DNA from 2 places in the Methylobacterium sp. E-016 genome. Region 2 is predicted to be linked to the other one. Evidence: predicted binding sites of a transcription regulator. Region 2 holds the regulator's gene; the other holds the start of a gene.
What was found. The regulator PhoB, encoded in region 2, activates phosphate uptake and scavenging genes when phosphate is short. The targets are predictions, from matches to a motif close to TGTCATNNANCTGTCAT.
Positions count from the first base shown of each region.

Region 1: the regulator PhoB is predicted to act here: its motif matches at 2,656-2,672, upstream of MKK68_RS22405 (Orn/Lys/Arg decarboxylase N-terminal domain-containing protein).

Region 1 is NZ_JAKSYF010000151.1:91,745-99,168, reverse strand. It holds gene MKK68_RS22420 (hypothetical protein) at 1-692, opposite strand, end outside; gene MKK68_RS22415 (nickel/cobalt transporter) at 766-1,767, opposite strand; gene MKK68_RS22410 (DUF1007 family protein) at 1,758-2,426, opposite strand; gene MKK68_RS22405 (Orn/Lys/Arg decarboxylase N-terminal domain-containing protein) at 2,719-5,076, shown strand; gene MKK68_RS22400 (GNAT family N-acetyltransferase) at 5,076-5,717, shown strand; gene MKK68_RS22395 (alkene reductase) at 5,852-6,970, shown strand; gene MKK68_RS22390 (amino acid ABC transporter ATP-binding protein) at 7,018-7,424, opposite strand, start outside.
Region 2 is NZ_JAKSYF010000193.1:36,296-43,719, reverse strand. It holds gene MKK68_RS27175 (protein-disulfide reductase DsbD family protein) at 1-547, shown strand, start outside; gene phoB (phosphate regulon transcriptional regulator PhoB) at 756-1,457, opposite strand; gene phoU (phosphate signaling complex protein PhoU) at 1,637-2,350, opposite strand; gene pstB (phosphate ABC transporter ATP-binding protein PstB) at 2,383-3,201, opposite strand; gene pstA (phosphate ABC transporter permease PstA) at 3,233-4,123, opposite strand; gene pstC (phosphate ABC transporter permease subunit PstC) at 4,134-5,114, opposite strand; gene pstS (phosphate ABC transporter substrate-binding protein PstS) at 5,306-6,346, opposite strand; gene MKK68_RS27140 (hypothetical protein) at 6,638-6,895, shown strand; gene MKK68_RS27135 (hypothetical protein) at 7,008-7,202, opposite strand; gene recN (DNA repair protein RecN) at 7,336-7,424, opposite strand, start outside.

The DNA of each region.
Region 1 (7,424 bases), on a different contig from region 2:
GCGGCGTCGAGGCGGTCACGCGCGGCGAACAGGTCGATGTCGGGCGCCTGCCGCCCGATCCGCAGCGCGCCGTCGAGGATCACGGCCGCCCGCGCCCACGTGCACGGGGCGAACGGCGCCGCCCCCTCGGCGATCTCGGCCGCGTAGCGCGGATCCTCCGCTGCGCGGATCGCCGCGCTTGCGGTGCGGGAGACCGCGGCCGCCAACGCTCCGGAGACCCAGGCGCGCTGACCCGATGCGGCCTGCGCCCGCGCTCCGCCCGCCCAGGCGGCCGAACGCGCGGCCGCCAGCGCCTCGTCGAGATCCGCCGCGTCGGCGCAGCGGGTGGCGAGGTCGGCGAATCCGGCCCGCTCGAGCAGCGGCGGGAGAAGGCTGCGGATACTTTCGAGGGCCAGAAAGGCCGTCCGCTCCGCCTCGACCGCCGGCGTGTCGGCGGAGCCGGACAGGCGCAGGACGAAGGCCATCAGGCGGTGGCGCTCGCCGTCCGGCATCGCGTCGTTGAGGCCGAGGGCGTAGGCCGCGAGCGGGCGCGAGAAGCAGGGCGGGCATTCGTCGCTCGACCGGATCGCGCGGTAGGGCAGCCCCGCGGCGACGAGGGCCGCCTCGTTGATGCAGGTGCCGCCGTCGGGTCCCGGAAACGGGTGCGAGCCCGAGAGCAGCCGCCAGTTCAGGATGTGGTCGAACCCTGCCATGCGGCGCCTCGCGTGCCGGGCTCCCTGCCCGGACCGGAGCGTGGCATGGCGGCGTGCCGTTGGCGAGGGGCGATCAGCCGCCGATGTCGAGCGCGAGGCCCGACAGCATCGCCAGCCCCAGCACCAGCACGAAGGCGCCGGCCAGCAGCTCGAGCGCGCCGATCGCCACGACGCCCGCGCGTCCGCGACCGCCGGCGATCCGCAGGGCGGCGCCCTTGGCGAAGACCGCGAGGCTCGCCAGCGCGCTGGTGGTGAGCGCCGTGCCGAGCGCCATGGCGAAGACCGCGAGGACGCCCGCAGCCAGCATGTTCTGCGCGGCGGCGAAGACCAGGATCAGCACCGCTCCGGCGCATGGTCGCGAACCGGCGGCGGCGATCACGCCGGCGCGCTCCCGCCAGGTGTCGAGCGTTTCGAGCGCCCGCGCGTCGGCGAGGCGGGCATGGCCGCATTCGGGCCCGCAGGCGGCGGGCGCGCCGAGGTCGGCGAGGCGCCCGGCCTTGCGCCACGTCACCGCCAGCCCGATCGCGGCGACGAGGGCGAAGCTGACGATCTCGATGGTGTTGCCGGCCCGCGTCATTCCGGCGGCGGTGGCGCCGAGCACGAGGCGGCCGGTCCCGACGATCGCGATCGCCACCAGCGCCTGCAGGATCGCGGCGGCGAAGCTCAAGCCGAAGCCGCGGCGCAAGGCCCGCTCGCCGGCGAACAGATAGCCGGCGATCACGGCCTTGCCGTGCCCGGGGCCGGCGGCGTGGAAGATGCCGTAGGCGAAGCCGAGCGTGACCAGCGGCATCCAGTCGCCGCCGCCCTTGATCGCGGCGAGCGCGGCCTGAAGGCTGCGCGAAAAGCTCGACTGGATCGCCAGGAGCCAGCCGCCGAGCCCGGTCGCCGACGGCGCGGCCTCGCGGAAGCCGATGCCGAAGGGCGAGCGCGGCGGCGGCGCGGAGAGACCGGGCGCCGCGAGCCAGACCAGGCCGGCGAGGATCAGGGCCGCGACCGCGACGGCGGCGGCGACCAGCATCAGCCGCAGCGGCCCGCGGCTTGCGGGCTGGACGGCGAGCGTGGCGCCTACGGACATGCAACGAGGATCCGGTTCGCGAACTGCACCCCGTAGCCGGAAGCGGCCGTCAGCGCCTCGAAGAACGCCTCGCTCATCCCGGGGGCGCCGGCCTCCGCCGTCTTGGGCTCGGGGGTCTTCGGCCGCGTCACCGTCGCCGCGCAGCCGCTCGGTGCGCCGACAAGCGTCGCTGCATCCGGCGCCTCGGACAGGCCGAAAGACACGAAGTAGGTCGGGTCGTAGACCTCGAGCGCGAGCACGCCGCGCCCCTGCGCGGGCGGCGTCTTCAGCGGCAGGCGGAAGCTCAGGGTGAGCGTGTCGCCCTCCATCGCCATCCGCGGCTCGACCGGGTCGGCGAAGGCCTGCTCCTTGCCGCCGACCTTCAGCTTGGTGAAGTAACCGAACTCGGCGAGATTCCCGGTGTTCTCGGCGGCGAGGGTCTGAAGCTCGTCCGGCGTCAGCTTGCCGTCCTTGTTCGCGTCGAGCCCCTGGGTGACGAAGGCGGTGTAGGCGGCGTCGAAGGTCCAGACGTGGCGCACCGCGACCACCTTGCCGCCCGCGTACCCGATCTCGGCCTTCGCGGTCACCCAGACGTGCGGGTGGGCCGCTGCGGGCGCGACGGCGAAGGCCAGCCATGCGGCGGCCAGGGCAGGACGAAGGATCGCGGCTGTCGGCTTCATGCGTTTGGGACGCTCGCGGCGCTGTGGTGAAGGATCCGTTAAGCGCGGGCCACCTTGTCCGCAGGCGCTGGGGCGAAAGCGAGGCGGAGCGCGACGCGGCCGATGCGCGGAGCGGTCGAGCGGGTGGCCCGAGGCATCGTCGTCATGGCCATGGCGGGCCGATCGTATTACCCGAGCGGACCGAAGGTCGGCCGCCGCCCCGGCCAGATCCCGCGCCGTTCGCCCGCACCGTCATCCAACCGTCATGATGGCGTCGCAGGCAGGCGCCGACCCGTCAGGCCAGAGGCTTTCCATGGACTTTCACCGCCGCTTCACCGTGCTGATGTGCGCGCCGGCCTTCGATCCGGACGATCTGGAAGGCGTCCGCGTCGCGCAGATCGTCACCGCGGTCGAGGGGCGCGGCTTCGAGGTGATCCGGGCGCGGCGCGTCGAGGACGCGGCGATCGCCGTGCAGACCGACGCGGCGATCGGCTGCATGGTGGTCGACTGGGGCAAGCGCGGCCTCGACGGCAAGGCGGCCTCGCTGATCGACATGATGCGGCGGCGCGGCCTCGAGATGCCGATCGTCATCCTCGTGCGCCGCAAGCGGCTTGAGGACATCCCGGTCGAGCTGCTCGACTTCATCGACGGCTACATCTTCCTGGCGGAGGAGACGCCGGAATTCATCGCCCGCGGCCTCGTCTCCCGCGTGACCCAGTATGCCGAGACCCTGAAGACGCCGTTCTTCGGCGCTCTCGTCGACTACGCCGAGAAGGGCAACCAGCTCTGGACCTGCCCCGGCCACAACGGCGGCATCTTCTACAACCGCTCGCCGATCGGGCGGATCTTCGTCGAGCATCTCGGCGAGGCGATCTTCCGCGACGACCTCGACAACTCGGTCCTCGACCTCGGCGACCTCCTGACCCACGAGGGGCCGGCGCTGAAGGCGCAGAAGGAGGCGGCGCAGATCTTCGGGGCGGAGAAGACCTACTTCGTCCTCAACGGCACCTCGGCCTCGAACAAGGTGGTGCTCGGATCTCTGGTCGCGGAGGGCGACCTCGTCCTGTTCGACCGCAACAACCACAAGGCCGCCCATCACGGCGCCCTGATGCTCGCCGGCGGCATCCCGATCTTCCTCGAGACCGACCGCAACGCCTACGGGCTGATCGGGCCGATCTACCACGAGGCCCTGGACGAGACCGCGATCCGCGAGAAGATCCGCCGCAACCCGCTGGTCGAGGACAAGGAGGCGTGGCGCCGCGAGCGTCCGTTCCGCGTCGCGGTGATCGAGCAGTGCACCTACGACGGCACGATCCTCGACGCGCAGGGCGTCGTCGAGCGGATCGGGCACCTGTGCGACTACATCCTGTTCGACGAGGCCTGGGCCGGCTTCATGAAGTTCCACCCGCTCTTCGTCGGCCGCTTCGCCATGGGCCTGAAGGGGCTCGACGAGACCTCGCCGGGCATCATCGCCACGCAATCGACCCACAAGCAGCTCGCGAGCTTCAGCCAAGCCTCGCAGATCCACACCAAGGACGGGCACATCCGCGGCCAGACCCGGCGCGTCGAGCACCGCCGCCTCAACGAAAGCTTCCTCGTCCACGCCTCGACCTCGCCGTTCTACCCGATCTTCGCCTCGCTCGACGTCGGGGCGCAGATGATGAAGGGCCGCTCGGGCATGATCCTGTGGGACGACACGATCCGTCTCGGGATCGAGTGGCGCAAGAAGGTCCGCGCCATCCGCCGCGAGTTCGAGGAGAAGGAGGGCGATCCGAACCGGCGCTGGTTCTTCGACGCCTTCGTGCCCGACGTGACCCCCGGCCCGGACGGCGTGAACGTGCCGTGGGAGAGCCTGACGACGGACGTGCTCGCCTCGGACCCGAAGCACTGGGAGCTGCGCCCCGGCGCGCGCTGGCACGGCTTCACCCATGTCGGGCCCGAGACCTCGCCCGGCTACGCGATGACCGACCCGAACAAGCTGACGGTGCTGACGCCGGGCTTCGACCGGGCGACCGGGGAATACGCCGCCCACGGCGTTCCGGCCCCGATCGTCGCGCAGTACCTGCGCGAGAACCGCATCGTCGCCGAGAAGAACGACCTGAACTCGCTGCTCTTCCTGCTGACCCCCGGCGTCGAATCCTCGAAGGCCGGCACGCTGATCTCGGGCCTCGTCGCCTTCAAGCGCCTGCACGACGACAACGTGCTCCTGGAGGACGCGATGCCGGAGTTCGTGCGGCGGCGGCCGAACCGCTACCGCGGCGTGCGGCTTCGCGACCTCTGCGCCGACTTCCACGCCTTCCACCGCGAGCACGGCACCTCGATGCTCCAGCGCAAGCAGTTCCAGCCCGAGCACCTGCCCGAGATGGTGATGGCGCCCAAGGCCGCGGCGCAGATGCTGACCCGCAACAACGTCGATTTCGTCCCGATCGCCGAAGCCGAGGGGCGTGTGGCGACGACCTTGCTTCTGGTCTACCCGCCCGGGATCGGCACGGTGCTGCCCGGCGAGCGGATCGATGAGCGGGCCAAGCCGATGCTGGACTATTTCAAGATGTTCGAGCGCTCCGCAAACCTGTTTCCCGGCTTCGAGGCCGAGATCCAGGGCGTGTACCGTCAGGTCGAGCCGGACGGGCAGATCCGCTTCCACACCTACGTCATGCGCGAGGCGCGCTGATGGAGGACGCGGGCCCGGCGGGCGACTTCGCGATCCCAGAGCCGGCCGCGTCCTGCGCCGACATCGTCATCCGCCCGTCGTCGGACGCGGACCTCGCGGCGATGGTGGCGATCTACGAGCACCACATCCGCCGCGGCGTCGGCGACGTCGGCGATTTCGAGGAGGATCGCCTCCTCCCCGACGACCTGCGCCGGCGCCGCAAGACCATGCGCAAGAAGCGCCTGCCCCACCTCGTCGCCGACCGGAACGGTCAGGTCGCGGGCTACGCCTACGCGGTGCCGTTCCGGAAGCGGCCGGCCTACCGCTACACGCTCAAGCACTCGATCTACGTGCATCCCGAGCACCTGCATGCCGGGATCGGCCGACGCCTGCTGCCGGCGCTGATCGAGGCCTGCGCCGCGGGCGGCTACCGTCAGATGATCGGCTACATCGATTCCGAGAACGCGGCTTCGCTGCGCCTGCACGAGGCCTGCGGCTTCGTCCGCGTCGGCCACCTGCCCGCGGTCGGCTACAAGTACGGCCGCTGGAGCGACAGCGTGATGGTGCAGTGCGCCCTCGGCTCCGGCTCCGACGACCAGCCCTCGACGTGGCGGAAGCCGGTGGAGGCGCTGGTGGCGGGGCACGACTGGACCGGCAAGTAGCCGGGGCCCGACGCGCGCCGGTGCGCTGCGGCGAACTCCCGCCGGCGCGGCACGTTGTCGGACACCCGCGCTCGCGGCCCGGCGGACCGTCCATCGCCGTGAGCCGCGCGACCGCCTGCGACAAAGGATCCGGCATGCCCCGCTCCGACAGCCCCGTGCTGCAGCCCTACACCCTCGGCGACCTCACCCTCAGCAACCGCATCGTGATGGCGCCGCTGACCCGGAGCCGTTCCTCGACCGACGGCGTGCCGCCGGATTTCGCCGCCGATTATTACGGCCAGCGCGCCACCGCGGGGCTGATCATCTCGGAGGCGACCAACATCTCGCCGCAGGCCGTCGGCTACGCCTACACGCCGGGGATCTGGTCGGAGGCGCAGGTCGAGGCCTGGCGCCGGATCGTCGGCACGGTGCACGCCAACGGCGGCCGCATCTTCCTGCAGCTCTGGCACACGGGCCGGATCTCGCATCCCGACCTGCAACCGGAACATCGGCCGCCGGTCTCGGCCTCGGCGATCCGTCCGGAGGGCACCGCCTTCACCGAGGAGGGCATGAAGGCGCACGTGACGCCGCGCGCCCTGGAGGCCGACGAGATCCTGGGAATCGTCGAGGATTACCGGCGCGCCGCCGAGAACGCGAAGCGCGCCGGGTTCGACGGCGTCGAGATCCACTCGGCCAACAACTATCTGCTCGAGCAGTTCGTCCGCGATTCGACGAACACGCGCACCGACGCGTATGGCGGATCGATCGAGAACCGGCTGCGGTTTCCGCTCGCGGTGGTGAAGGCGGTCACGGACGTCTGGGGCGGCGGTCACCGTGTCGGCATCCGCCTCTCGCCGGCGACGACCGAGCCCGGCAAGACGCCCCTCGACAGCGATCCGCACGCGACCTTCGGCGCCTACGTCGATGCACTGTCGCAGTTCGGCCTGCTCTACATCCACACCATCGAGGGCGTGACCCAGCAGACCCGCGACGTGCCCGACAGCGTCGACTTCCTCGACCTGCGGAAGCGCTTTTCGGGGGCCTATGTCGGCAACAACCAGTACACGCTGGAGCTGGCCGAGAAGGAGCTCTCGGATGGGCACGCCGACCTGTTCAGCTTCGGCCGGCCCTACATCGCTAATCCCGACCTCGTGGGACGGCTGGCGTCCGGCGCCCCTCTCGCCGAGGCGCCGAAGCCGTACTGGTACGGCGGCGGTGCGAACGGCTACTCGGATTGGCCCGGCATGAACGGGCCGGTGGCGATCAAGCGCTGACGCTCGGACCCGGCGCGCTCACGGGCGCGCCGGGCCGCGCGCGAGGTTCAGTGCTGCAGGATCTTCGACAGGAACTGCTGCGCGCGCTCGCTGCGCGGCTGGCCGAAAAAGTCGTCCTTGCGGGCGTCCTCGACGATCTCGCCGCGATCCATGAAGATGACCCGGTCGGCGACCTTGCGGGCAAAACCCATCTCGTGGGTCACCACCATCATGGTCATGCCCTCCTTGGCGAGCTCGACCATCACGTCGAGCACCTCGCCGACCATCTCGGGGTCGAGCGCCGAGGTCGGCTCGTCGAACAGCATCACCACCGGGTTCATCGCCAGCGCGCGGGCGATCGCCACGCGCTGCTGCTGACCGCCGGAGAGCTGGCCGGGATACTTGTTGGCGTGCGCCGACAGGCCGACGCGGGCGAGCAGGTCGAGCCCCTTCTTCTTCGCCTCCTCGGCCGGGC
Region 2 (7,424 bases):
GGGCTTCGCCGCCTGGGCGTGGGAGCTCGGCCGCGACGCGCGACCGGTCCGGGCGCAGCTCGCCCGCGGCCTCGCGGTGCTCGCCGTCGCCGGCGTGGCGGGGCTCGCCCTCACCCTCGACCACGACCGCGTCGCACCGGGGGCCCAGGCCCGGGCCGAGGGGATCGAGCCGTTCACGCAGGCCCGCCTCGACGCGCTGCTGGCGAGCGGCCGGCCGGTCTTCGTCGACATGACGGCGGCGTGGTGCATCACCTGCCAGGTCAACGAGCGCACCTCGCTCGGGACGGCGGCGGTCGGCGCGGCGATGCGCGCGCGCGACGTCACGTATCTCAAGGGCGACTGGACCAACCAGAACCCGGAGATCACCCGCCTGCTCGAGCGCCACGGCCGGAGCGGCGTGCCGCTCTACCTGCTCTATGCGGGTGCCGGAGAGCCGACGGTGCTGCCGCAGATCCTCACCGAGGGGACGATGCTGAGCGCGCTGGACGCCGTGAAGGCGACGGGCCGCAGCGCGGGGCTCGACGGCGGGGGGACGAAGGTCCCCTGAAGCTTGGTAAAAATATAATTTTCGTAGGACTGACATCACTTCAGTGTGCGCGACGGCTCCCTCTCCCATGGGGAGAGGGTTGGGGTGAGGGTCGTGACCGACCCGAATGACTCACGCCCCTCATCCTGTCCTTCTCCCCATGGGAGAAGGGACCCACGGCAGGTCGCGGATCGTTGCGGTCGCTTGAGCCGTCCACCGAAAGCCGAACTCAATCCTCGCCCGAGAACGTCTCGTCGAAGGCGTACCCCGAGCCGCGGACGGTGCGGATCGGGTCGGTCTCGCCGGCGCGGTTCAGGGCCTTGCGCAGGCGGCCGACATGCACGTCGACGGTGCGCTCGTCGATGTAGACGTCGTGGCCCCATACGCCGTCGAGGAGCTGCTCGCGGGAATAGACCCGGCCGGGGCTCTGCATCAGGAACTCGAGCAGCTTGAACTCGGTCGGCCCGAGGTGGATCTCGCCGCCGGCCCGGCGCAGGCGATGGCTGTCGCGGTCGAGCTCGATGTCGCCGGCTTCCAGCAGGTTCGCGACGTGGCTGGGCTTGGCGCGCCGCAGCAGCGCGCGGACTCGCGCCAGCAGTTCCGGCACGGAGAACGGCTTGACGATGTAGTCGTCGGCCCCCGTCCCGAGGCCGCGGATGCGGTCGCCCTCCTCGCCGCGGGCGGTGAGCATGATGACCGGCAGGGACACCGTCTCGCGCCGCGCCCGCACCCGGCGGCACAGCTCGATTCCGGAGAGCCCCGGCAGCATCCAGTCCAGCAGGATCAGGTCGGGCACCTGCTCCTGCAGGCGCAGCTCGGCCTCGTCGCCGCGGGCGGCGGAATCGACCTCGAAGCCCTCGGCTTCGAGGTTGTAGCGCAGGAGGGTGGTCAGCGCCTCCTCGTCCTCGACGATCAGGATCCGCGTACGCATGCAGGGCACTCCCGGGCGGACCGCCCGACTTTCTCATCCATCGCCACGGACCTCCCTCCCCCCTGAAGCGGGTCGGGAGAGGGGAGCGCCGTATCCGGAGCGGTCGCTCCCCTCTCCCGACCCCCGCTCACGCGAGGCCCACCCTCCCCCGCACAGGAGGAGGGAAGAGACGGCAGCCCTCAGGCGCCCGGTGCCACCGTCGCGTAGTTCGAGGCGTCGTTCTTCGGGCGGTCGCCCGCGAGGTTCTCGCCGGTGGACAGGTAGTGGATCGTCTCGGCGATGTTGGTGGTGTGGTCGCCGATGCGCTCGACGTTCTTGGCGCAGAACAGCAGATGCGTGCAGAACGAGATGTTGCGCGGGTCTTCCATCATGTAGGTCAGCAGCTCGCGGAACAGCGAGTTGTACAGCGCGTCGATCTCGCCGTCCCGCTCCCACACGTTGTGGGCCGCGTTGACGTCGCGGCTGGCATAGGCGTCGAGCACGTCCTTAAGCTGCTCCTGGACGAGGTCGCTCATGTGCTGCACGCCGAGCACGATCTTCTGGGCCTGGGCCTGGTCGCTGATCGCGACGACGCGCTTGGCGATGTTCTTGGCGAGGTCGCCGATGCGCTCGAGGTCGCCCGAGACGCGGATCGCCGAAATCGTCTCGCGCAGGTCGATCGCCATCGGCTGGCGCCGGGCGATGAGCAGCACCGCGCGCTCCTCGATCTCGCGCTGCAGCGTGTCGAGGCGCTTGTCGGCGACGATCACCGCCTGGGCGAGCTGGGTGTCGCGGCGGACGAGCGCGTCGGTCGCCTCGGTCATCATCTTCTCGGCGACGCCGCCCATCTCGGAGATCGAGCGGCGCAGGTCTTCGAGGTCGGTGTCGTAGGACGTGACGATGTGGCCGGGCATGGGCGTGGGTCCTCGAACGATCCGGGTGCGGCTCAGCCGAAGCGGCCGGTGATGTAGTCCTGGGTCTGGCGCACCGTCGGGTTCATGAAGATGCGGTTGGTCGGGCCGACCTCGATGACCTCGCCGAGATACATGAAGGCGGTGAACTGCGAGATGCGGGCCGCCTGCTGCATGTTGTGCGTCACGATGACGATCGTGAACTCGCTGCGCAGCTGCTCGATCAGCTCCTCGATGCGGCCGGTCGAGATCGGGTCGAGGGCCGAGGTCGGCTCGTCGAACAGGATCACCTCCGGGCTCTGGGCCACCGTGCGGGCGATGCACAGGCGCTGCTGCTGGCCGCCGGAGAGGCCCATGCCGGACTGCTTGAGCTTGTCCTTCACCTCGTCCCACAGCGCGGACTTGCGCAGGGCCGATTCGACGCGGCCGTCGAGCTCGGACTTCGGCAGCTTCTCGTAGAGCCGCAGGCCGAAGGCGACGTTGTCGTAGATCGACATCGGGAACGGCGTCGGCTTCTGGAACACCATGCCGATGCGCGAGCGCAGCTCGTTCAGGTCCACGCCGGAATCGAGGATGTTCTGGCCGTCGAGCAGCACCTGCCCCTCGGCGCGCTGCTCCGGGTACAGGCTGTAGATCCGGTTGAAGGTGCGCAGCAGGGTCGACTTCCCGCAGCCCGAGGGGCCGATCAGCGCGGTCACCTGCCGGTCGTGGAAGTCGAGGTTGATGTTCTTCAGGCTGTGGAACTGGCCGTAGTAGAAGTTCAGGGCCTGGGCGCTGATGCGGATCGGCGCGTGCTCGTCGGCCGGGTTGCGGCCGTCGAACCGGGTGGCGTTGATCGCGGGAGCGGCGTTCATCGTCGTGTTCCTCGTGGATGCCGGCGGCGGATCAGCGGGCGCGCTGCGGCTTGATGACGAAGCGGGCGACGACCGAGAGCAGCAGGATCGTCATGGTGATCAGGAGCGCGCCGGCCCAGGCGAGCTGCTGCCAGTTCGGGTAGGGCGAGAGGGCGAACTGGTAGATCATCACCGGCAGGTTCGCGACGCCGCCCATCAGGTCCGGGCTGAACCACGAGTTGTTGTTGAGCGCCGTGAACAGGAGCGGCGCGGTCTCGCCGGCGATGCGGGCCAGCGCGAGGATGATGCCGGTGACGATGCCGGCCGAGGCCGCCCGCCAGGTCACGCTGCGGATCACCGTCGACATCGGGGCGCCGAGCGCGACGCCGGCCTCGCGCAGCGTGCCGGGGACGAGGCGCAGCATGTCCTCGGTGGTGCGCACGATCACAGGGGTCGCGATGATCGCCAGCGCGACGCCGCCGGCCCAGCCGGAATAGGTCCCCATCGGCCGCACCATCAGGGTGTAGACGAACAGGCCGATCAGGATCGAGGGAGCCGAGAGCAGGATGTCGTTGAGGAAGCGGATCACCTCGGCGAGCTTCGAGCCGCGGCCGTACTCGGCGAGGTAGGTGCCGGCCATCAGCCCGATCGGCGTGGCGATGAGGATGCCGATGCCGGTGAGCACGAGGCTGCCGAGGATGGCGTTGGCGATGCCGCCGCCTTCCGAGCCGGGGCCGGGGGTCGGCTGGGTGAACAGCAGCGGCGAGAACCCGCGCGCCCCCTCGACGATGAGCATCAGCAGGATCGAGCCGAGGACGAAGGCGCCGAGCACGGTGGCCGCCAGGCAGGCGATCCGCAGCGTGCGGTCGGCGACCCGGCGGCTGCCGCGGATGCGGGCCGGCTTCAGGGCCGGCGCCGGACGGATCGTGTTGGGAGCGTCCATGGCGGGTCCCTCAGGCGACCTTGACGCGGCGCGTCAGGAAGCGGGCGATGATCAGGACGACGAAGGTGATCGCGAACAGGATGCAGCCGAGCGCCATCAGGGAGTTCAGCTGCAGGCCGTCGGCCTCGTTGAACTCGTTGGCGATGCGCGAGGCGATGGTCGAGCCGGGATCGAACACCGAGGCCGAGAGGCGGTTGGCGTTGCCGACCACGAAGGTCACCGCCATGGTCTCGCCGAGGGCGCGCCCGAGGCCGAGCATGATCGCGCCGATGATCGAGACCGAGGCCTGCGGCAGCAGCACGTGGCGGACCACCTCCCAGGTGGTGCAGCCGATGCCGTAGGTGCTCTCGCGCAGGATCGTCGGGATCTGGTCGAGCATGTCGCGGGCGATCGAGGCCACGAACGGCACGATCATGATCGCCAGGATGATGCCGGCGGTGAGCACGCCGACGCCCGAGGGCACGCGGGCGTAGAGCAGCGTGCCGACGATCGGCATGCCCTCGACCAGGTTCGACACCGGCATCTGCACGAATCGGGCGAAGAGCGGCGCGAAGATGAACAGGCCCCACATGCCGTAGATGATGCTGGGCACGGCGGCGAGCAGCTCGATCGTCATGCCGACGGGCTTGCGCGCCCAGCCGGGGCAGAGCTGCGTCAGGTAGATCGCGATGCCGAGCGAGATCGGCACGCCGATCACCAGGGCGAGCACCGCGGAGGCGAGCGTTCCGGTGACGGCGACCAGGGCGCCGTACTGCTCGGTGCCGATGTTCCAGGCGCTCGAGGTGAGGAAGCCGAAGCCGAACTCGCGGAAGGCGGGCCAGCCGCCGTAGAGGATCGAGCCGATGATGCCGGCGAGCACCAGCAGCACCAGCAGGGCCGAACCGTAGGCGGCGGCGCGGAACAGGGCGTCGAGGCCCTTGCTCGGCCCCTTGCGCAGGCGCGCGCCCGAGGCGGCGCGCGTCACGGCGATCTGTTCAGTCAAGGCGGTCATCCGCGGTTCTTTTCACCGGCTGGCGTGGTAGCGTGCCGAACGGCCGAGCGCGAGGGCGGGGCCGGACGCGCGGGCGAGATCCGGCGAGGACGCTGCGCCCGCTCGGGGAACGGGCAGCCCTCGCGCTTCGCGCGGGCCGTCCGCTCGTCGCGATCGGCCGCGGGGCCGCGTGCGGCCCCGCGGGTTCGGCCTCACATGCCGAGGACGGGCTTTCCGTCCTTGCCCTTCACCTGCTTCCACTCCTCGTGGATCAGGCCGACGACGGCGTCCGGCAGCGGCACGTAGTCGAGGTCGGAGGCGAGCTTGTCGCCGTTCTTGTAGGCCCAGTCGAAGAACTTCAGCACGTCGGCGGACTTGGCCGGATCGGCGGCCTCCTTGTGGACGAGGATGAAGGTCGCCGCCGTGATCGGCCAGGCGTCGTCGCCGGCCTGGTCGGTGAGCGTGATGCCGAAGCCGGGCGCGCTCTTCCAGTCGGCGCTGGCCGCGGCCGCCTGGAACGCCTTGTCGTCCGGCTGCGGGAACTTGCCGGCCTTGTTGCGGATCAGCGCGTAGCTGAGCTTGTTCTGCTTGGCGTAGGCCGACTCGACGTAGCCGATGGCGTTCGGGACCTGCTTGACGGTGGCGGTGACGCCCTCGTTGCCCTTTCCGCCCTGGCCGGCGGGCCAGCTCACGGTGGTGGCGGCGCCGAACTCCTTCTTCCAGCCCTCGGAGACCTGGCTGAGATAGGTGGTGAAGATGTTCGTCGTGCCCGAGGCGTCCGAGCGGTAGACCGGGGTGATGTTCGCGTCGGGGAGCTTCAGCCCCTCGTTGAGCGCGGCGATCTTCGGGTCCGACCACTTGGTGATCTTGTTGGCGTAGATGTCGGCGATCACGTCGCCGGTGAGCTTGAGCTTGCCCGGCTCGACGCCGGGGATGTTCACGACGGCGACGACGCCGCCCATCACGGTCGGGAACTGGACGAGGCCGTCCTTCTCCAGGGCGGGGCCCTTCAGCGGCGCGTCGGTGGCGCCGAAATCGACCGTCTTGGCCTGGATCTGCTTGATGCCGCCGCCAGAGCCGATCGACTGGTAGTTCAAGCCGGTGCCGCTGTCCTTGCGGTAGGCTTCCGCCCACTTGGAATAGACCGGGAACGGGAAGGTCGCACCGGCGCCGGTGATGTCGGCGGCGAGCGCCGGAAAGGCGAGCTGCGCCGTCGCGAGGCCGAGGGCGAGCGCGTAGGTGAAGGGTTTCACATCGATCTCCGTCATCCGTCGAGCGTGCCGGGCAGCGCGATCCGCGCGTTCGCATTCGCGCGGGCCACCCGGCGACCCGGCGGCCGCGGCCGCATCGCTCGACACCGCCGCCGTTAGGGCACGCAGATGACAGCCGCATGACACGGCGCAACCAGGGCTTGAGGCGAGCGCGAACGCGGCCGGCGAATGCTGTGGCGATGGCACGCTTTACGGTGTTGGCGCGTTCTCATTGCGATCCGGGCCCTGTCGCGAGCATCCCGCCGCGGCTCGCCGGATCGGAAGGTCGATCCCGTGTCCCACGATTCGCCTGCGGCGCCGACGCGTGCGCCGCTCCCCGACGACCACGCCTACCAGGCGCTCCACGCCGAGCGCGAGGCCCTGGAGCGCGACCTGGCGCTGGCGAAGGCACGGCAGAACTTCAGCACGGAGCCGGGCGAGGCCGAGCGGGCCCGCGCCGACGAGGCGTCGATGCTGATGAGCCTCGACCGGGTGCTGACGCGCATCCGCGCGGCCGAATACCAGCGTCGCCCGGGCGCCCGCCGCTGGTAGCCTGTCTCGGCTGGGTCCCGCGTCTCGCGGCGATCGGGCGAACCTCGCCACTTCGCCCCACGATCGACGGGTCGTCCCCCGCGGCGAGCCGCGTGCGGGCCGCCTCCCAGCCTCAGGCGCTGCGGCGGCGGTCGCGCTCCTTCTGGCGCATGCGCAGCAGGAGGTCGACCTGGGAATCGGGGATCGGCTGCTTGTCGACGCTGCCCTCGTAGACGGTGCGCAGGGTCTGGCCGAGATGATGGGTGTCGACGCTGGCGCCGTTGCGATGCGACGCGAGGACTTCGAACTTGGCTGCGGCCTGATGCATGGTCCCCCCCGGAACATGGAAGCGCCGGCGTCCGCGAATCGGTTTCGCCACCGGATCCCAACAGTGTCGGTCCGGATGGTTAAGGAGGGATTAACCTTAACCGACCGTTCTGCGCGCTCATCGGTATCCGATCCTAGACCGCCGCGCCTTCGAGCAGGCGGGCGGCGGCGGCGCGGGCCTCGTCGGTGACGGTGGCGCCGGCGAGCATGCGGGCGATCTCCT